DNA from 3 places in the Ensifer sp. M14 genome. Region 2 is predicted to be linked to each of the others. Evidence: predicted binding sites of a transcription regulator. Region 2 holds the regulator's gene; each other region holds the start of a gene.

Region 1 (6,531 bases), 1.4 Mb from region 2:
TATTCCGCAAGGCTGCTTCTTCACGCTGCTCGGCCCCTCCGGTTGCGGCAAGACCACACTGCTGCGCACCATTGCCGGCTTTGCGCCGGCAAGCGGCGGCCAGATCCGTTTCGGCGGCCGCGATGTCACCGAACTCCCGCCCCACAAGCGCGCGATCGGCATGGTGTTCCAGGACTATGCGCTCTTCCCCGACAAGACGGTGGCCGACAACGTCGCCTACGGCCTGCGCGCCCGCGGCGAAAAGGGCGGGGGTGTCGAGCGCAAGGTGAAGGCCGCACTCGAGCGGGTCGGCCTTGGCCATCTGCTTTCGCGCCATCCGGCAGCGCTTTCCGGCGGCCAGCGCCAGCGCGTGGCGCTCGCCCGCGCGCTGGTCATCAAGCCGACTGTCCTGCTGATGGACGAGCCGCTTTCCAATCTCGATGCGAAACTCCGCGTCCAGATCCGCGAGACGATCATCGAATTGCAGCGCGAGGCGAACATCACCACGGTCTTCGTGACGCACGACCAGGAAGAAGCCCTGTCCATGTCCGATCTGATCGGTGTGATGAACAAGGGCAAGGTCGAGCAGCTGGGCACGCCGCAGCAGATCTATGCGACGCCGCGCACCGGCTACGTCGCCGATTTCGTCGGAGCGGCGAACCGCACCGAAGTTGCCGTGCGCCCGACCGCTCCCGGCCGCGTCGAGGTCGATGTCGCCGGCAGCCGCCTGCTGGCAACCGACGCGCTGGAAGGCCCCGCCGAGCACGGCCTCCTCGTTCTTCGACCGGAGGATCTGAAGATTTCTTCAGCACCGGTAGCCGGTCTGCAGTCGTTGCCGGCGACCATCCGTGGCCGGCAATATCTCGGCGCCCGCACCAGCTACAGCGTCGAATGCGCAGGCGGCCTCGTCCTCAATGCCGAAATGCACGGCGCAGGGCACGACGCCTTCCTGCCGGGTGCCGCTGTCCACCTCGGCTTCGATCCCGCCGCGGCAAGGGTGATCCGGTCATGAACCCGTCCGCTCTGCGCTCCCCCTGGCCCTGGTTTTCCGCGCTGGCGCTTGCTCTTCTCGGCGTCTTCGTCGTCTATCCGCTGCTTTACATCTTTACCGCGAGCTTCTTCGGAGACGGCGGCTCGGGTTGGGTCCAGCTCATGCATGATGGGCGCAGCCTAGCGGCCATCGGCAATACGCTGGTGCTCGCCTGCGTCGTCACCTTGTGTTCGACGCTGATCGGCGTGCCCCTTGCCTATGTCTCGGCGCGCTTCCGTTTCCGCGGCAAGCTGCTGATCACGCTGCTGCCGCTTATCACCTTGGTCATTCCGGAAGTCGTGACGGCGCAGACCTGGCTGATGATCCTTGGTAACAACGGCGTCATCACCCGCTTCCTGAAGGGCCACGGGATCTTCCTTCCGAGTTTCTACGGCTGGTTCGGCCTCATCACCTCGATGAGCTTCATCTACTACACCTATGTCTACATCGGTACGGTGGCGGCCATCGGCAAATTCGATGCGCAGCTCGAGGAAGCCGCCCAAAGCCTCGGAACGGCGCCGGTGCGCTCGCGCTTCCATGTCATGTTGCCGGTCATTCGCCCGGCGATCCTTGCCTCGGCGCTGCTTGTCTTCACCATGGTCGTCGGCAATTTTGCGATCTCGACCATCCTTGGCCATAACGTGCCGCTGCTCTCGGTCGCGATCTACCAGGCGGCCGTGGCGGAGGGGGCAAGCAACCTCACCATGCAGAGCACGCTTGCCAGCACCTCCGTGTTGATCGTCATGGGTCTGCTCTTCGTCAACCGCCGCATCATCGCCGGGGGCCGCTACGAGATCGTGCAGGGCAGGGGCGCCAAGCCCCAGCCGCTGAAGGGTGGCCAGGGCGTGCTCGTCAGCGCTGCGGCCGGCGTCGTCGTTGCCATCTCGCTCTTGCCGCTCGTCACCATTGCCGTCGGCGCCTTCACGGTTTCGCGCGGCCCCGTCATGCGCTGGGGCGAATGGACGCTCGACAACGTGGCCCGCGTCTTCATCACGGCGCCCGGTCCGTTGGTCAACTCGATCCTCTACGCCGGCATCGCAACGCTCATTTCGGTCGCCTTCAGCACGCTGGTCAGCTACCTCGTCGTCAAGAAACCGAACCTGGTGACGCCGCTGATCGACTATGTCTCGGCCATTCCGCTGGCGCTCTCGGGCACCGTTCTCGGCGTCGGGCTTCTCGCCTCCTTCAACGATGGCTTCCTTTCGCTGACCGGCACCTCGACGATCATCGTGCTCGCCTATGTCATCCGCCGCATGCCCTTCGGCATGCGCAACGGTCAGGCGATCCTGCACAACATCCCGAACTCCATCGAAGAAGCCTCGATCAGCCTCGGCTCGCCGCCGTTCAGGACGTTCCTGCGCGTGGTGCTGCCGATGATGCTGCCCGCCGTCGCCTCGGCCGCGATCCTGACCTGGACGACCACCGTTTCCGAACTCTCGGCCTCGCTGCTCGTCTATTCCGGCGGCCGCGAAACCTTGCCGATCCAGATCTTCCGGCTGATCGACTCGGGCCTGATGGCCTATGCCTCGGCCTATGGCCTGGTGCTGGTCGCCGTGATCCTGCTGCCGGTCGTGATCGCCACGACCGTGTTCAAGGTGGACCTGTTCGGTTCGAAGTGAAGATCAACGACCATCCGGCCGCGTGAGGGACGCGGCCGATCTCAGACCAACCAGGAGGAACTGCCATGATGAAACTTGCCGCAACGACCATGCTTCTCGCCGGCTTTGCCGCCGCGGGCGCCGAGGCCGCCGATCCCGTAATCTACACCACCAACCCGGTCCCGGCCGTCGAGGCCGTGCAGGCCGTCATCAAGGAGAAGACGGGGGTGACGACCGGCATCATTACCGGCGGCAGCGGTGTCTTGCTGCGCCGCATCGAGGCGGAGAAGGCCGCCCCCCAGGGCGACGTCTTCTGGTCGTCCTCGGCCAACACCATGGGCGCTTTCAAGGATGTGCTCGAACCCTACACCTCGCCGGAATTGGCCGCGATGCCTGCGGACCTGCGTGTTCCCGAAGATTACTTCCAGCCCGCCAACGTCCATGTCGTTACCGTGATGGTGAACACCGAACAGCTGAACGGCGCCGCAGCGCCGGCCGACTGGAAGGACCTCGCCGATCCGACCTGGAAGGGTCGTATCGTCCTGCCCGATCCGGCCAACAGCTCGACCGGCTACACGATCGTCTGGGGTCTGTCGAAGCTGCTCGATGAGACGACCTACAAGGCGCTGGTTGCCAACCTCGTCGTCAGCAGTTCGTCTTCGGCCGTGCCGAAGGGCGTGGCCATGGGCGAATATGCCGTCGGCTTCACCTTCGAGACGAACAGCTACAGCTATGTCGACGGCGGCCAGACGGAGATCAGCATCGTCTACCCGTCCTCGGGAACCTTCACGACGCCGGAATTCGCCGCGCTGGTCAAGGGTGCGCCGGCTGGCGACAACGCCAAGAAGACAATCGATACGCTGCTCTCCAAGGAAGCGCAGATCGAGCTGCTGAAGGTCGCCTTTCGCCGTCCGAGCCGCACGGACATCCAGGTTTCCGACTTCGTGAAGCTGCCGGAACTCGCCTCGATCAAGGTCTTCAAGATCGACGAGGAAGAGGCCGCCCGCAGCCGCGATGCATTCCTCGCGGAATGGGCGGCTCTGCCGAAGGCCGGGTCGAGCAAGTAGCGATCCTGCCGCGCAAGGAAGCCGCCTCGGGCTCGCGCCTCAACGCGACTTCCTTACGGCGTGGGGTGGTGTGCGGGCAACTCTCCCGCCTGCACGCCACCATCCCTGACTTGCGTTGCGCCGGGTCTGAAGTCTTTGCCTGCGCCGGGCTGCGTTCTTGGATCAACTCCGCGGCACTGCGGTTCATTCCGCTCGGCGAAATGGACGCCGGGCGCTATGGTGCCTATCTCAAGCAAGTGGAGACTAACAAATGACCGAGAAAGCTGTTTTGGCTGGTGGCTGCTTCTGGGGCATGCAGGATCTGATCCGAGCGCTGCCCGGTGTCATCGAGACCCGCGTGGGCTATACCGGCGGCGATGTGGCCAATGCCACCTATCGCAACCATGGTACACACGCTGAAGCCATTGAGATCGTTTTCAATCCCGAGATGATCAGCTATCGCCGGATTCTGGAGTACTTCTTCCAGATTCACGATCCAACCACGCTCGACCGGCAGGGCAACGATATCGGCACCTCCTACCGATCGGCGATTTACGTTCTTGGGGATGAGCAGCGGCGAATAGCCGAAGATACCATCGCGGATGTGGACGCGTCGGGCCTTTGGCCAGGAAAAGCCGTGACATCGGTCGAGCCGGCTGGCGACTTCTGGGAAGCGGAGCCGGAGCACCAGGACTACCTGAAGCGTTATCCGAACGGCTACACTTGCCACTTTCCGCGGGCGAATTGGGTGCTGCCCAAGCGGGAGGCGGCCGCCTAGGCTGCAGCCTGCCTGGCAACGGTGGAAGGCGTTCCGGCTCGAAAGCTGGAACGTCGGATACCCTCGCCGTTGCGGCCCCATGCCCATCGCTGGCCCGCCGGAACGAGTGGCTCCAACCGCCTCGCTCGAAGGTGCCATCGATATCGCCCGGCCCGCGGCCGTCGCTATCCCCAACGGTCTTCGGCCAGCCTGCAAAATCGCAAAGCCGCGCACGAGCCGGATTGCAGCAGCTTGAATGTTGACGCAAGTGCGAATGGAACATATAGTGAACAAACATGAAGAAGTCACTCAAAGAACGGCTCGCAATCCTCTCGGATGCGGCAAAGTACGACGCCTCGTGCGCTTCGAGTGGAACCGTCAAGCGAAGCTCGGCGGACACCGGCGGGTTGGGGTCGACGGAAGGCTCCGGCATTTGTCATGCCTACGCTCCCGATGGCAGATGCATTTCGCTCCTCAAGATACTGCTGACGAACTTCTGCATCTACGACTGCGCCTATTGCATCAACCGGTCGTCAAGCAATGTCGAGCGGGCCAGGTTTACGGTCGAAGAAGTCGTCTGGCTGACGATGGAATTCTACCGGCGCAACTATATCGAAGGGCTGTTTCTCTCATCCGGTATCATTCGGTCATCGGATTACACGATGGAAGAGATGGTCCGCATCGCCCGGGCTTTGCGCGTTGACCACAATTTCTCAGGATACATTCATCTGAAATCCATCCCCGAGGCGTCGCCGCTTCTGGTCGAGCAAGCCGGTCTTTATGCCGACCGGCTTTCCATCAACATCGAACTTCCGACCGATGCGGGCCTTGCGGCCTACGCGCCGGAAAAGCGGCCGGGTAATATCCGCAGATCGATGGGGGAGTTGCGGCTGAAGATCGATGAGGCCAATGACGCGACACTGCAGACCAAGCGAAGGAAACGCTTCGTGCCGGCGGGTCAAAGCACACAGATGATCGTCGGAGCCGACGAGGCAAATGACCGAGTGGTCCTTGCCACGAGCGCCAGGCTCTATGGCAGCTACGGATTGCGCCGGGTGTACTATTCGGCCTTCAGTCCCATTCCCGATGCGTCCCGCAAGCTGCCGCTGATCAAGCCACCGATGATGCGCGAGCACAGGCTTTATCAGGCGGACTGGCTCTATCGTTTCTATGGGTTCGACATCGATGAGATTACCGCCAACCAGCCGGATGGCATGCTCGATCTCAAGCTTGACCCCAAGCTTTCGTGGGCGCTGGCCAATCGGCATTTTTTCCCGCTCGACGTCAATGCCGCGTCGAGAGAGGCGCTGTTGCGCGTTCCAGGCCTTGGCACGAAGGCCGTGAGGGCCATTCTTTCTGCACGTCGTTTGCGTCGTCTGAGGTTGGAGGATCTCGCCCGCCTGCACGTCTCGGTCAAGAAGGTGCGTCCATTCCTGTCGACGGAGGGCTGGACGCCGCACAAGTTGATCGACCGATCGGATTTGCGCTCGATGTTCGAGCCCAGGCCCGAACAGCTGGATCTGTTTTGATGCGGGTCGTTGCCCTGGAAGGACGTGGAGAGCTGGGCGAATGGCGCGATGCGGCGCGCAGGCTGCTGCTGGCGGGTGTGCCGCCAGAGGCGGTTGAATGGCATCAAGGGGCCGGTGCAAGCGCCGATCTGTTTGATCGGGAGCGCGGTGATCCGGAGAAGCAAGCGCCGTTGGAGCATGCCTCACCGGCGTTGACTGTGCCCAGGCTGTTCCTTGACCTTGCGGTCGCTGCCATTTGTCATGCCGATCCGGTTCGTTTCGGCGTTCTCTACCGCGTTCTCCATCGGCTGCAACGGGATCGAAACCTGCTGGGTATCGCAACGGATGGCGATGTCGCGGCTCTGCACGGATTGGCGAAATCGGTCCGGCGCGACAGCCACAAGATGACGGCCTTTGTTCGTTTCAAGGAGGTCGGTCCGTGTGGAGAGGCCGTCCGCCGCCGGTTCGTCGCATGGTTCGAACCGGATCATTACATCGTCGCTCGGGTCGCACCGTTCTTTCACAGGCGGTTTTTCGACATGGATTGGATGATCGCAACCCCGCGCGGCATCGCCGCTTGGGACGGCAAGGTGCTGGAGGTGTCGTCAACTCC
Region 2 (6,531 bases):
GGCGCGATGGTCGATGCGGACATGCTCCAGGCAGGCAATCCTTTCGGTGTCACATACGCTGACCTTCCGATCGTAGGCGTCGGCTACCAGTACTTCCCGGCAAGGATGGGCTCCTTCAGGTTCGGACTGGAAGCGGGGCTCGCCGGAAGATTCGGCGGGCATCCGAATGCGGAATTCTGGGGCGGCGTCGTCGGTCGCTACGACGGTTTCGAGATTGGCGATGCTGTCCGGATCTCGCCAGCCCTTACGTTTGGCATCAGCTATGTCACGCATACTCAGGAAGGACGGGAGCGCCAGAACGAGCTGGAACGTAACGGGAACGCCAGAACCCTGTTCTATCTCGGCCCCGAGTTGAACCTTTCCTTCGACACAATGCCCAACGTCGATTTCTTCTGGCGGGTTCACCACCGGTCCGGAGCCTGGGGGACGCTCGGCGACATGCACGGCGGCTCCAATGCAAATGTCCTTGGCATGCGGTTCAATTTCTGAAGGACCTTCTTCGCCTCCAAATCTTCCGAATGCCACGATTGTTGTTTCAATCGGTTGCGTCACTGCACGGCAGCCGATCGAATTCCTGGATGATCTCCGACAGCAAAAGAGGTGTGGCAAGCTGTGGCAGAGCCCTTTGCTTCTTAAAAGAAAACAATTCATGAAAGTGTGGCAACGTGCTGCCGTAAGTGATTGACATCCCGCCATTCCTCAAGTCCGGGCGAGGCCTCCAAAATTTCACCTAAAGCTTTATATTCGAAGCGCTCCTTCGGAACGCCGATCCTGCGTCGGCTTTAATTTCCGGGGAGCAGCAATCTATCTCGATTCCATCTATCGTTTCCCAGAACGGTTAAACCTTGCCTGAGATGCGCTCCTGCGGCTCAGTGCGGAGAACCGTGAGACGCAGGCAAGTCTTGCCTTGGGCGTTGGAGGAGCTTCGTCACGCCCCGACACTGATGTTTCGGCCGCAGTGACCGTCGCTCGTCGGGCGGACGGCAACGGTGGTGCTGTGGCGGCGCCATCACTCTCTTGCGCCGAATTGTCTGCGTGGGTCTGCTGGTGCCCTGACCGCGCCAGTCATTTTGCCCGAATGAACTTCAGTGTTCCCGGGAGCCTCGGCCCGGTCAAATCCATGGTGTCCAGCGGGTGATTGCTGCCGTCGTTGACAGGCAGTCCTTCGCAATCGAACGGGCTGATGCCTTGGAGGCATGCGGTGTTGACAAGGGGGCGGCCGATGAATGGCTGGGGCGATCGGGGAGCCGGGTCTCAATATATCGGTGCAGCCCATGCCAGCCCTCGGCAGTACCATCCGGGTATCCAGTGGATCTAAAGGCTGTCGCCGGCGGAACGTGCTGTCGCCGATCGGAAATCCACCTCCCGCTGCCTCGTTGGGAATATGCGCGGCCTGCTCAATTCTCCTGAACGGAAACGCCGTCCTCGCCAATCTTGATCTCGACACCGGCAGGTTTCGTTTCTTCGCGATAAGCATAGACGCCGAGCCCGATGACGGCGACAGCGAGCACGGCGATGACGAGATAAAGGCCATTACGGTTCATTCAGCAGTTCCTCACTTGGTTACGCGAATGGGTAACTAGGCTGCCATCGTCGAAAGGCAACGGTGCGATCGTCCGGTGCGGTCGGGTTAAAGGCAGCCATGGTTCGAATAAGCATCGGATCCGGTCTCCGTCCGTATGCGGTTTATAAGATTGCACCCGCACCCTTTGTGCCTGACGCGCTGACCTGCGCCCTCGATGGGCGAGCGACAATCGCTACAAATCCGATGCATGATTGCACCGCCATCTTATTCCACCGTGCTGGCTGTGCCGCGACGATATCACGTGGCCTGTCGATTCCGGCGCTTGCCGGTTGTGCCCTGCTTCGCGGGCCGTCAAGTTCCGGGCGCACCTGGCGCAGCTGTGGCGAAGTCTGCTTGCTACTGCTTCGCCGCCAAGGACGGTTGCTTTTCCTAGGCAATCCGCCGTCCGCGCGTGCGCTTCACGCGTCGGCGCAGCCAATAATCGTGCGCGCATCTGGTTTGCCGGCGACGTACCCCGAAATGGTGATTCTGCCTGTATTGTCAGTGCAAGGATAATTGTCTCTAGACGGGTTCAGGAATGAATATTCCGTCGATGCGAGCCGTATAGCTAGCGTCAAACAAAACCGACAATGGAGGAAATGACATAAAATGAAATGTAAGATCGCCCTGACCGCTCTTGCCATTTTTGCCGCAACGACGGCCACCGCAAGTGCTGAGGATCTCGTCTTTCAGCTGAAGAACAAGACGAAAGCCGTACTGACGAACTTCTATACGTCGCCGGTCGGCGTCGACCAGTGGGAAGACGATGTCTTCGGGCGGCAGGTGCTTAATCCGGGCGAGAGCATGGAAATTACCATCGCCGACGGACGCGATGTCTGCAAATACGACATGCGCTTCGAATTCGAGGAAGGCTCCGGTCTCGATACGACCGAAGACACGCAGGACCTCTGCGAGTTGGGCGAGTACTCCATACACGAATGAAAATTGTCGAGTGCTTAAAGCGCTCGACTTGATCACTTCCGTCTCGCTACCCCTTGAGGTGGCGAGACGTTCAAGCATAAGAAGGCCCTTCCAGCAGGAAGACAGCCAACGTCATCTGGCTTAGTGATAGCGGCGGATCAAGCCGACGAGCTTGCCCTGTATCTTGACGCGATCGGGGCCGAAGATGCGTGTCTCGTAGGCCGGATTGGCCGCCTCGAGCGCAATCGACGCGCCTTTGCGCCGGAAGCGTTTCAACGTCGCTTCTTCGTCATCGACAAGCGCGACGATGATGTCGCCGGGGTTGGCTGTGGTGGCATTGCGTATGATCACCGTGTCGCCATCGAAGATGCCGGCCTCGATCATCGAATCACCTTTCACTTCAAGGGCATAGTGCTCGCCGCTGCCGATCATATCGAGCGGCACCGTAATATCGTGCGTGTTGTTCTGTATCGCCGAGATCGGTACGCCGGCGGCAATACGGCCCATGACCGGAACCGAGACGGAGTTGTTGTCTGCCACCGGCGGCGCTTTTGCGGCAGCCGGGGCGGGCGCAGGAGGTTTGCCGAGGCTTCCCTCGATGACGCTTGGTGAAAACCCGCGACGCGGCTGAGCGTTTCCCGCGTAAGCTTCCGGCAGCTTGATGACCTCAAGCGCGCGCGCGCGATTGGGAAGGCGCCGAATGAAACCACGTTCTTCGAGCGCCGTAATCAGCCGGTGAATGCCCGACTTCGATGCCAGGTCGAGTGCATCCTTCATCTCGTCGAAGGATGGCGGAACACCAGACTCCTTCATGCGTTCGTGGATGAAAAGAAGCAATTCCTGTTGCTTGCGGGTCAGCATGGCAAGTCGCTCCAGAGGCGTGAAACAAATCAAGAACAGACACTATCTGTTCCATATGTGTTCCGCAAGTGCCTAAAATTCGGTGAATGTTGTATCAATTGTGCGCCTATCGGCTGCCTCGGTGCTGGGCATGCCATGCGGAGCTGCTATGCCTCGCGCTTTTCACGGAATGAGGGTGCAATGAAAAAGATGATTCGAATCCTGTTGACGATCGTCATCGCAACGACCGTCGTCCTCGGGTTTCGCTGGTATCAATACGTCGACAACAGGCAGAGCCCGTTCGATGAAGTCGGCATCGCATTGAACGCGATGATGCCGGGGCCGGTCCGCCAGTGGGGTTGTGGCCGGCTAAAGCGCACCTTCGGCAACGGACTGCCGCCGCACGGATGCGCAGCCAGTAACGGAAGCGAGTGGGAATAGCTCGGCAATAAGCCGTTGCAAGGCGGGCATCAAAGAAGGAGAGGGCGTTTCAAGCCGGCTGCGTTGCAGAACAGGCGTCCTCGAATTCCTTCACGGTCTCGGCCGAGTTGTCCTCCGGCAGCACCGCATCTGCCGCGTCGGTCGCGACCGGCGTGTCGCCTTGATAGACGAACGACTGGATATAATAGGCGATCGAGCCTTTCCAGACATTCCGACCGTCGATCTGCTGGCAGGGGATGGCCAATTCGAAGTCGGTTTGCAGGTCGTCGACCGTGGCCGCGCTGAGGGCGATGTGGGGCGATGCGATAATCGAGGCGATAAGCAAGGCTGCAAGCACGATGGACGTCCGCTAGGTCAGAAGTGGTGCCGATAGATTGGTTAACGATGTGAACCGTGCTTTCGTTCCGGAGTCCAGCAAGCAGACCGCGTACCGCGCGGTGTTCAACAGTTCTTTGCGAAAGACGATGACGACCCTTCAAGCTGTGGCCGCGAAGACACGAAGATTGGCGGGAAGAGCGAGCGTTTCGGGGCGTTTTTTACTCCTCCGGCATCGACCTCAGGCGGCATGGCTGGCGGCGGATCGATCTTCGCGGCTGCAATCGGGACGATTGGCAAGTGCCGCCGCCCGCAGTGTTCCTTGTGTCTGCGGGAAGGTTCACGCGCCGGTCGGGTGTCCTGCGGAGCCGGCATCATTTCTGGTTTCTCGTCGCGGGACCAGTCGCCCAGGATGTGCGGAGACGTGCACATCCCGTCCGACTGGCCACTGATAAAACGTACAGGCGTATTTGGTTCACGAAGTCGGAGCGGCTGCCTTACTTTTTGTCTTTCTTGCCCAAAGAGAAGCTGCTGCCTGCAAGCTTCACCTGGGAGCCTTCTGGCGTAACGGCGGCTTTGACGGTCTTGTCCTTCTTGGGCTTTCTAACCTCGCGGTTGCTTCGCACTTGACCTTTTGCCATGATCGTCTCCTTGGAAAGGCGTGCCGGGGAGCCCTTGTGGGCGCCGAATGACCGGCGGACTAGCGTGCATTGATACGGCCGGAAGTCAATGACGGCGCTCGGTGCGCATTGGTTCGGGCGGGCGGCATGGCCTGCAATGAAGTCAGTGTTCCGCTGGTGTGATTGTAACACCGATTCGGCTATTTGCCGCGACCCTGAGATGCTGTCGTAGGCCCAATCACGGCGGCGACTTCGGTGATCCTGTTGGCCGGAAATCCGCTTCTTTCTGCATGTTCGCGAATAACGTCGGCGGTTGGCGCCTCGTGGACGCAATAAATCTTGTCGCCGGCGACGTAGCTGGTGATCCATGTGTAGGGCACGCCAAGATCTGCAACGACCGCGTTGGATTTCGCCGACAGCGCGCAGAGGTCGTCCTGACTAAGCTTGTCGGCTCCGGGTACTTCACGCTCTATGATGAAGGTGGGCATCGCTCAGTTCCTCAACTGTTGGATGACCACATATGAAGGCGCCCTAATGAAGCGGGAGTCAACGTTTTCGGTTACCATAAGCCGTATCACGGCGATTTTACCGGAAGTCTCCGGAGCCCGGTCGAAAGTCGCTTTTCAGTTCGCTTTCAAGCGAGCCGGATCGAGCGGTTGGAGCGTTCGCAACCCTTGTCATATCGAGATTGGTGGGGTGCCCGATCGCGTTCGATAGCCCCAGCTCAACCTTTTCGGACCTTGCGCCAAGAATTGGCGGTTGGGCAGACGGGCTGACACTTTCTATGGCGAGAAACAACGACTGCAACTCAGTAGCTGAGACGGAAGCCGCCGGGACTTGCTGCCGATGGGTCCGGCACCGGCGATGGGCCTTGCCATTGGGCGTAGGTCGTGTTGGCGTCACCAGTGCTTGCGCATCCGGAAAGGGTCAGAAGGGCGAGAAAAGCGGCTGTCGTCAGATGTTTAAGAGGCATGGATTTCTCCAGTTGCGGGAGATTGCCCAGGCCTCGATAGGCCGGAATCAGACTTTCCCTCAAATCCTCGGGGATGGCAAGCAGACCTGGCGGCCGCCTTCCAAATGCACGCTTGAACACTGGCGCGACGGCAGGGCGTGCGCACGCCAAATCGACAACAGGACACCGCCAAAACGTTCACCTTGCGGTCGAGCACGATATTGAATGGCAAGAAATGAGACAGTTGATGGCGGAGGAGGTGGGATTCGAACCCACGGTACGCTTTCACGCACGCCGGTTTTCAAGACCGGTGCCTTAAACCGCTCGGCCACTCCTCCGGGCAGGGCGTTATTGCGCGAAGGCTTGTCACTTTGCAAGATTTAACATGCGTCGGCGGCAAGATTTTCTGAGCGCGTCAGCTTGCCCTTCCGTCTCGATAACCATTCGTAAACCATAACCGGAGATTTCGGGCGGCGGGCTGTCCGCCGGTTCGCAATTTTGCCTTGTTGCTGTCATGATTAATCGACTGTCCCGTTTCGGGACGCCGAGATTTCCGCTTGGGGGCAAGAGTGGAAGGTTTCGAGTACGGCTTGTTCGAATGATGTTGTGGGACAGATGACATCCAGTAAAAATGCGGCATATCTGATCAAGGGACTGCGCCTTGCGGCGGTTCCCGTGCTTTGCGCAACGCTTGCGGCGTGCGGATCGACGTCCAGTATCAAGAAGAGCAAGCCGAGGAGCAAAGAATACTTTGCCGAGTCGGTTTATGGCGTGAAGGCGAGCCCCCGTGTCGCTACCGGCAAGAACATCCCGAAGGGCGGTGGCCGGTTCCAGGTCGGTAAAGCCTATCAGGTCAAGGGCAAGTGGTATCAGCCGAA
Region 3 (6,531 bases), 1.0 Mb from region 2:
CGACCGCATCGGCCTCGCGCCGTCGAGCGAGGACCGGTTCACTCTCTCCGGGCCATTCGCCGCCGAACTTTCAGTGACGGGCGATGACCAAGGCGGCAATCTCGTGCTCAAGGCGCGGGACCTGCTGCGCCAGACCCTCGCCCTAGAGGGCCTCGACACGGCCCCGGTTCATATTCATCTCGAAAAGAACCTGCCCATTGCCTCGGGGATTGGTGGCGGGTCTGCCGACGCGGCCGCAGCGCTGCGTGGATTGCTCGATCTGTGGAATGTCCGGATCGAGCCGGTATCTCTCGCCACCTTGGCGCTCCGGCTTGGTGCCGATGTGCCGATGTGTCTCGACGGGCGGCCGCTTGTTGCCCGCGGCATCGGCGAGGAGATCACCCCCGCCCCGGAGCTTCCCGCTTTTCCGATCGTGCTGGTCAATCCCCTGGTCGCCGTCTCGACGCCGGTGATCTTCCGGACGCTGAAAAAAAAGAGCAACCCGCCGCTGTCCCTCCCCGTCAGGCTCGAAACCCCTGCTGCCTGGCTTGCGGCCATGGCCACCATGCGCAACGATCTTGAGCCGCCGGCTTGCCTGCTGCAGCCTGTTATCGCCGACGTCTCGAACGCGCTGGCAAAGACCGGCGCCGCGCTGGTTCGGATGTCCGGTTCGGGCGCCACCTGCTTCGGCTTGTTCGATAGCGACGAAAGCGCGCGGCACGCTGCAGACACTCTTTCTGCCGCCCACCCCGAATGGTACGTTCTCGCCGCAAGAACCGTGGGCAGGGGGAATTAGCATGGCCGGGATCAACGACAATCGCCCTTTCGTGCCCGTCGGCATCGCCATTCTGACGGTCTCCGACACGCGCACGCTGGCCGACGATAAATCCGGCGATACGCTCGAAGCCCGCATCCGCGATGCCGGCCATCGTCTCCAAGCGCGCGCGATCGTGCCCGACGACCGCCAGGAGATCCGCGACCAGGTGGAGGCCTGGACGCTTGACGACACAATCGACGTGGTGATCACCACAGGCGGAACCGGCTTCACCGGCCGCGATGTCACGCCGGAGGCGCTGGAGCCGCTGTTCGAGAAGCGCATGGATGGCTTCTCGGAAGTTTTTCACCGGATTTCCTACGAGAAGATCGGCACCTCGACGATTCAGTCGCGCGCGACCGGCGGCGTCGCCAACGCCACCTTCATCTTCGTCCTGCCGGGTTCGCCCGGGGCCTGCAAGGATGCGTGGGACGGCATTCTCAAGCAGCAGCTCGACTATCGGCACATGCCGTGCAATTTCGTCGAGATCATGCCGCGGCTCGACGAGCACCTGAAGCGGGGCTGAGCGGCGCAGTCTTCGACCTACGGCGCGTCTTGCAAGACGCCGGAGCGGGCGAGCGGCAATCGATGAACCCGGTCCCGCTGGGAGCGGGGCTGTTCCCTGGGGAACTGGCAAGCGCCTGCCTGTCTGCTACAGCTTCATCCGTCAGCCTGCATTGAAGGACCGCAACGAGACCCGAGCAAATCCTTCAAACGGAGCAAAGACGAACCCATCGCCGATGTCCCCCCGGCGAGGGGAAACAAAACATACGACGCGCGGCTCGCCCGGTCGCTCGGACTCGAATTTGCTAGCAAGGATATTTGGTAGCCGCTTGGAGGTGCCGTCCGCAGGACTGGCACCTTTTTTGTTGGCACCAGCTCGTGTTCTAGATGCTCTGGCGGCTGTCGACTGCAACCCACGCCGGCACCAGCTCGGTCGCAAGCTTTCGCACCGCGCGGATATTCGTCATATCGCTCAGCAGCATCTTCCCGCGCGCAACGGCCAAGGCGTCACCCTTGCGCATGAGGAAACCGGCCTCGAGCGGCTTTCCTCGCCGCGAAATACGCTGCAGCAGCGGCTTGCGGTGCAACCGCGACGGAGAGAAGCGCGCCGGGCTCTTGTGAAGCGACACGTACTCGACGAGTTCGTCCACCCAGCGCCCGATCGGCCGCGCACCCGGCTCCAGCAGCATCAGCCATTCGCCACGCGCCGAGCGCACGATTTCGCCCAGATCCCAATCGACGCAAAAACGGCAACCGGCGGCATCGGCCACATGCACCGACCCGTCCTTGGAGCCGTGATCGAGGATGATGACATCACTGACCAATCCCTCCACGGCACCTGCCACGAGCACGGATAGCGTCTGTGCCAGTTCCGCCTCGTTGTCGCGCGTTTCCATGATGATCGTCAGCATAGCTGTTCCTACCGCATTGCAGCGTAAAATGCTATCGCCGTATGGCATGATCACTCCCGCCCAGTTTGTGAACCGTCTGAAGGCTCTCGCTTAGAATTCAGGCGTATGATTTTTGTTCTTGAATTGTTCTTGTTTTCGCGATAGGAAAATAATCAGAACAAAACGGGATCAAACTTCAGCGATCCCTCGGAGATTCCGATGAACGAGCTGTCTCAGATCAAGCAGGGTGCGCTGGCACCTGCCAACACGGCAGAGGTTGCCGAAGCTTTGATGAGCGGAACCGGTCTCCGGATCGAGGTTGACCGCCGCCGCGGACGGGGCGCCGGGCTGAACATGTCGGGCCGGTTCGAACAGCAGGCGCGCGAGGCTTTCGACGATGGCTGGGAGAGCCTCGAAGACCTCCCACCCTTCAAGACGGAAGTGCAGGTGGAAAAGCCGCGCTCGGTGATCAGCCGCAACGATTCTCCTGACATCTCCTTCGACCGCTCGATCAACCCCTATCGCGGCTGCGAGCACGGGTGCATCTATTGTTTCGCCCGTCCGACGCACGCCTTCATGGGGCTTTCGGCCGGACTTGATTTCGAAGCGAAGCTCTTTGCCAAGCCTGATGCCCCGCGCCTGCTGGAGCGCGAACTTGCCCGCTCGGACTACAAGGTGCGGCCGATTGCGATCGGCACCAACACCGATCCCTATCAACCGATCGAGAAGGAATGGCGGATCATGCGCCAGATCCTCGAAGTGCTGCAGGCGGCCAACCACCCTGTCATGATCGTGACGAAGTCGGCGATGGTGACGCGCGACATCGACCTGCTTGCACCGATGGCCGAAAAGGGACTGGCACGGGTCGGCATTTCGGTGACGACGCTCGACCGAAAGCTGGCACGCACGATGGAACCGCGCGCTTCGACCCCTTCCAAACGACTGGAAGCGATACGCGCCCTCACGGAGGCAGGCATTCCGACGGGTGTCCTGGTTTCGCCGATCATCCCGGCCCTGAACGATCATGAGATCGAGCGGGTGCTGGAGACCTCGCGGGCGGCAGGAGCACTGGAAGCGACCTACGTGCTGTTGCGCTTGCCGCTGGAGGTCAGCCCGCTCTTTCGCGACTGGCTGCTGCGCAACTACCCCGACCGCTATCGGCATGTGATGTCACTCATCCGTTCGATGCGCGGCGGCAAGGATTACGATGCCGAGTTCGGAAAGCGGATGAAGGGTGCTGGACCCTATGCCTGGCAGATCGGTCGACGATTCGAGCTTGCAGCCAAGCGCCTCGGTCTCAACCTCAACCGCCGACAATTGCGCGACGACATCTTCGTCCCGCCGCTTGGGACGGGCGTCCAGCTTTCGCTGCTCTAGCGGCAACATGTCTTGCGTATGTCGCTGGAGGCCGAGAGTTTTCCGGATGGGTAGAAGGATGCGAGATCCCGCCCGGAGGTCTGTGGACCTCGATTGTCGGGCGGAAGGCCGGCCAACCTCGGCCTTGGCGCTGCGGCTTCAGATATCGATTGCATGTTTGCTTGGATCATATTCGATCCATAGCTAAAAACATTCGATAATTCAGGCCCCTAGCGCAGCCGCCAGGCGTTTGAAATGACGCAGGCCACTGGAGATCGGCATCTGATGCCGATGGGAAAGCCGGCGCAGGCAATTGCGGGCGTCGCCCGTCATGGCCGACGCGCCGTGACAGAAGAGAATTCCGGCGTCTCCCTCGTGCCTCGGGATGACGCTGGCATACCCCCGGCTGCCGCCGCACTCGGGTCGGGGGACTTGAAGAGAATCGGTCGATCATGCGAGTTTCGCCGCATGACACATCGCAGATCGATCGATTCTCCCCTTTTCCCGGATGTTCTCCTTGTGCCGGACTTCAGCTTCGAGCTGGCCGCCCGAAAGGACGGTGCGTGGCCTGTCGCTGGTGCCGACGAAGCGGGACGCGGGCCACTTGCCGGCCCCGTCGTTGCCGCCGCCGTCATTCTGGATCCGGACGCCATTCCCGACGGACTGAACGACAGCAAGAAGTTGAGCGCAGCGGCGCGCGAACGATTGTTCGACGAGATCCTGACAACTGCCACGGTTTCGATCGCTTCTTCCTCGGCCGCAACGATCGATAGCATCGACATTCGCAAGGCCAGCCTCGAAGCGATGCGCAGGGCCGTCGACGGCCTGTCGCTGACGGCTCGCTTCGTGCTGGTCGACGGCCGCGATGTGCCGCCAGGCCTCGGGTGCCACGCCAAGGCGGTGGTCAAGGGCGACGCCCGCTCGCTTTCGATCGCTGCAGCCTCGATCGTTGCGAAGGTGACGCGCGACCGCATGATGGAACGGGCAGACATCGCTCACCCCGGCTATGGCTTTGCGGTCCATGCCGGTTACGCAACGGTGGTGCACCGCAAGGCAATCGATGCCAAAGGTCCCTGCCCGCTGCATCGCATGAGCTTCCGTCCGCTGCGCAAGGACTGACGGTCGACGTCGGCAGAGCCTCCTGCACGACTCCCGAACCTGCTCATGGGAAGGACATGGAGGCCGTTCATAGCGGGAAGCGTCCGCTGCCCGCCATGTAGGAGGCCGGCGCTGTAACGATCGGGACAGCTACAACGGCCGCTGTTGGCGGACGCGCCGCGAAGGGCGCTTTGGACAGCGCCTTGCCGGTGAAAGTCGACCAGTTCAGCGCGCCCCATTGGCGAGCGCTCCGACCTCAATGCAAGGCCCGTTAAATCAGAACCGATTCAAGCCGAAAATTATGCAGCTGGTTTGAAGCGTTACCGCTTCCCTTGCGCGTCACATTTGACACATGGCGTGCCAACCAAACCGACCGCTCGCACTGTGCGTTCGGTTTGTCGCCCTATTTCGCCGGCCCGATACAGTCCTCGGCTGAAAGCTTGCGCACCATCGAACGGCACAACTCTGGCCTTCCGACTGCGCAGCCCCTTAAATCGGCATCGATTTGCGCAGAAAATCAAGCAGCAGGTCCCAGAGCGTGACCCCATCCCTTGCGCGTCGTCTTTGACGCCCGGCGCTGCGGGCCACATTCCGGTGAAACGTCTGCACACCCGACAAAGTTTCGAAACGAAAAAACCCCGCACATGGCGGGGTTTCAGATCGTGTCTTGCAGCCGAAGCTTAGTTCAGGCGCGACTTGACTTCTCCAAGTGCCTTCTTGAACAGCTCGCTCTGGACGCCGGCATCCGCCTTGGCAGCAACAACCTTTTCGGCAGCACTGATGGCCAGATCGACGGCAGCCGAACGGACGGCGTTGATCGCGTCGCTTTCGGCCTGCTTGATCTTCTGTTCCGACAGCGCGGTCCGGCGGACGACGAATTCCTCCGTCTTCTGCTTGGCTTCTGCGGTCAGCATTTCAGCTTCGCGCTGGGCGGCGGCAACGATACCGGCAGCTTCCGCTTCGGCATCCTTGCGCTTGCGCTGGTACTCGGCAACGAGAGCCTGGGCTTCTTCGCGCAGGCGCTTGGCTTCCGCCAGCTCGTTGGTGATCTTGTCGGCACGGGCGTCAAGCGCCTTGCCCATCATGCCCGGAACCTTGAGGTAGGCAATCAGGACGAAGAACAGGATCAAGCCGACGAGGGCATAGAAGGTCGCATCAAGATGCATGGTTCAGTGCTCCTCAGTTACCGGCCGATGCCTTGACGGCAGCGACGATCTCAGCCTTGGTGACGGTGCCACCGATGAGCTGTTTGACGACAGCCGTCACAGTTTCCTCGGCGATCGCGCCAACATCGGCGAGTGCCTTGGTCTTGATGTCGGCGATGCGGTCTTCCGCAGCGGCGATCTTCTTGGAAAGATCGGCTTCGACAGCGTTGCGGTCGGCGACAGCCTTGGACTTGGCGGCTTCGCGGGCGCCGTCGGCGATCTGATGACCCTTGGCCTTGGCGGTTGCCAATTCCTGCTCATAGGATGCGATGGCAGCGTCAGCTTCGCCCTTCAGGCGCGACGCTTCGTCGAGATCCTGAGCGATCCGGTCGTGACGGGTTTCCAGAATTCCGCCGATGCGCGGAATGATGACCTTCGACATCAGGAGATAGAAGAGGCCAAACGTGATCGCGAGCCAAAGCAGCTGCGATGCGAAATGGGTCGAATCAAAGGGCGGGAACACGCCGGAGCCAGCCTCGCCTTCGTGGGCCACACCCGTTTCGGTGTGCACCTCACCGGCCGCAGCGGCATCGTGTGCTTCGGCGCCTTCAGTGGTGGTTGACTGCTGGGCATAGGCCGCGGTCACAAACATGCTCACCTCCAGGTGCACTCAAGAATATGCTCGGCCGCGGCCCTTTTACGGGTCGCGGCCGAAACTCCAGCCGTTATTAGACGGCGAAGAGGA

What was found. The regulator LexA, encoded in region 2, represses DNA repair genes until DNA is damaged. The targets are predictions, from matches to a motif close to TGTTCNNNNTGTGTTCNG.
Region 1: a site for LexA is predicted at 4,686-4,703, ahead of BLJAPNOD_RS20975 (putative DNA modification/repair radical SAM protein). Genes of this name have one in related genera too.
Region 3: a site for LexA is predicted at 2,322-2,339, ahead of BLJAPNOD_RS19330 (PA0069 family radical SAM protein). Genes of this name have one in related genera too.

The regions. Positions count from the first base shown of each region.
Region 1 is NZ_QJNR01000004.1:4,325,567-4,332,097, reverse strand. It holds gene BLJAPNOD_RS21000 (ABC transporter ATP-binding protein) at 1-991, shown strand, start outside; gene BLJAPNOD_RS20995 (iron ABC transporter permease) at 988-2,628, shown strand; gene BLJAPNOD_RS20990 (extracellular solute-binding protein) at 2,694-3,674, shown strand; partial or broken gene BLJAPNOD_RS36030 (peptide-methionine (R)-S-oxide reductase) at 3,821-3,928, shown strand; gene msrA (peptide-methionine (S)-S-oxide reductase MsrA) at 3,925-4,431, shown strand; gene BLJAPNOD_RS20975 (putative DNA modification/repair radical SAM protein) at 4,707-5,939, shown strand; gene BLJAPNOD_RS20970 (UdgX family uracil-DNA binding protein) at 5,939-6,531, shown strand, end outside.
Region 2 is NZ_QJNR01000004.1:2,951,270-2,957,800, reverse strand. It holds gene BLJAPNOD_RS14215 (hypothetical protein) at 1-489, shown strand, start outside; partial or broken gene BLJAPNOD_RS36475 (GFA family protein) at 1,066-1,209, opposite strand; gene BLJAPNOD_RS14205 (hypothetical protein) at 1,398-1,544, opposite strand; gene BLJAPNOD_RS14200 (hypothetical protein) at 2,174-2,506, shown strand; gene lexA (transcriptional repressor LexA) at 2,627-3,346, opposite strand; gene BLJAPNOD_RS14190 (hypothetical protein) at 3,527-3,766, shown strand; gene BLJAPNOD_RS14185 (hypothetical protein) at 3,816-4,103, opposite strand; gene BLJAPNOD_RS35625 (hypothetical protein) at 4,579-4,722, opposite strand; gene BLJAPNOD_RS14180 (DUF4242 domain-containing protein) at 4,902-5,189, opposite strand; gene BLJAPNOD_RS35620 (hypothetical protein) at 5,510-5,674, opposite strand; tRNA gene BLJAPNOD_RS14175 (tRNA-Ser) at 5,902-5,991, opposite strand; gene BLJAPNOD_RS14170 (septal ring lytic transglycosylase RlpA family protein) at 6,269-6,531, shown strand, end outside.
Region 3 is NZ_QJNR01000004.1:3,969,724-3,976,254, forward strand. It holds gene BLJAPNOD_RS19315 (4-(cytidine 5'-diphospho)-2-C-methyl-D-erythritol kinase) at 1-775, shown strand, start outside; gene moaB (molybdenum cofactor biosynthesis protein B) at 777-1,319, shown strand; gene BLJAPNOD_RS19325 (glycosyl transferase) at 1,681-2,208, opposite strand; gene BLJAPNOD_RS19330 (PA0069 family radical SAM protein) at 2,407-3,564, shown strand; gene BLJAPNOD_RS19335 (ribonuclease HII) at 4,012-4,662, shown strand; gene BLJAPNOD_RS19340 (F0F1 ATP synthase subunit B) at 5,322-5,807, opposite strand; gene BLJAPNOD_RS19345 (F0F1 ATP synthase subunit B) at 5,821-6,438, opposite strand; gene BLJAPNOD_RS19350 (F0F1 ATP synthase subunit C) at 6,515-6,531, opposite strand, start outside.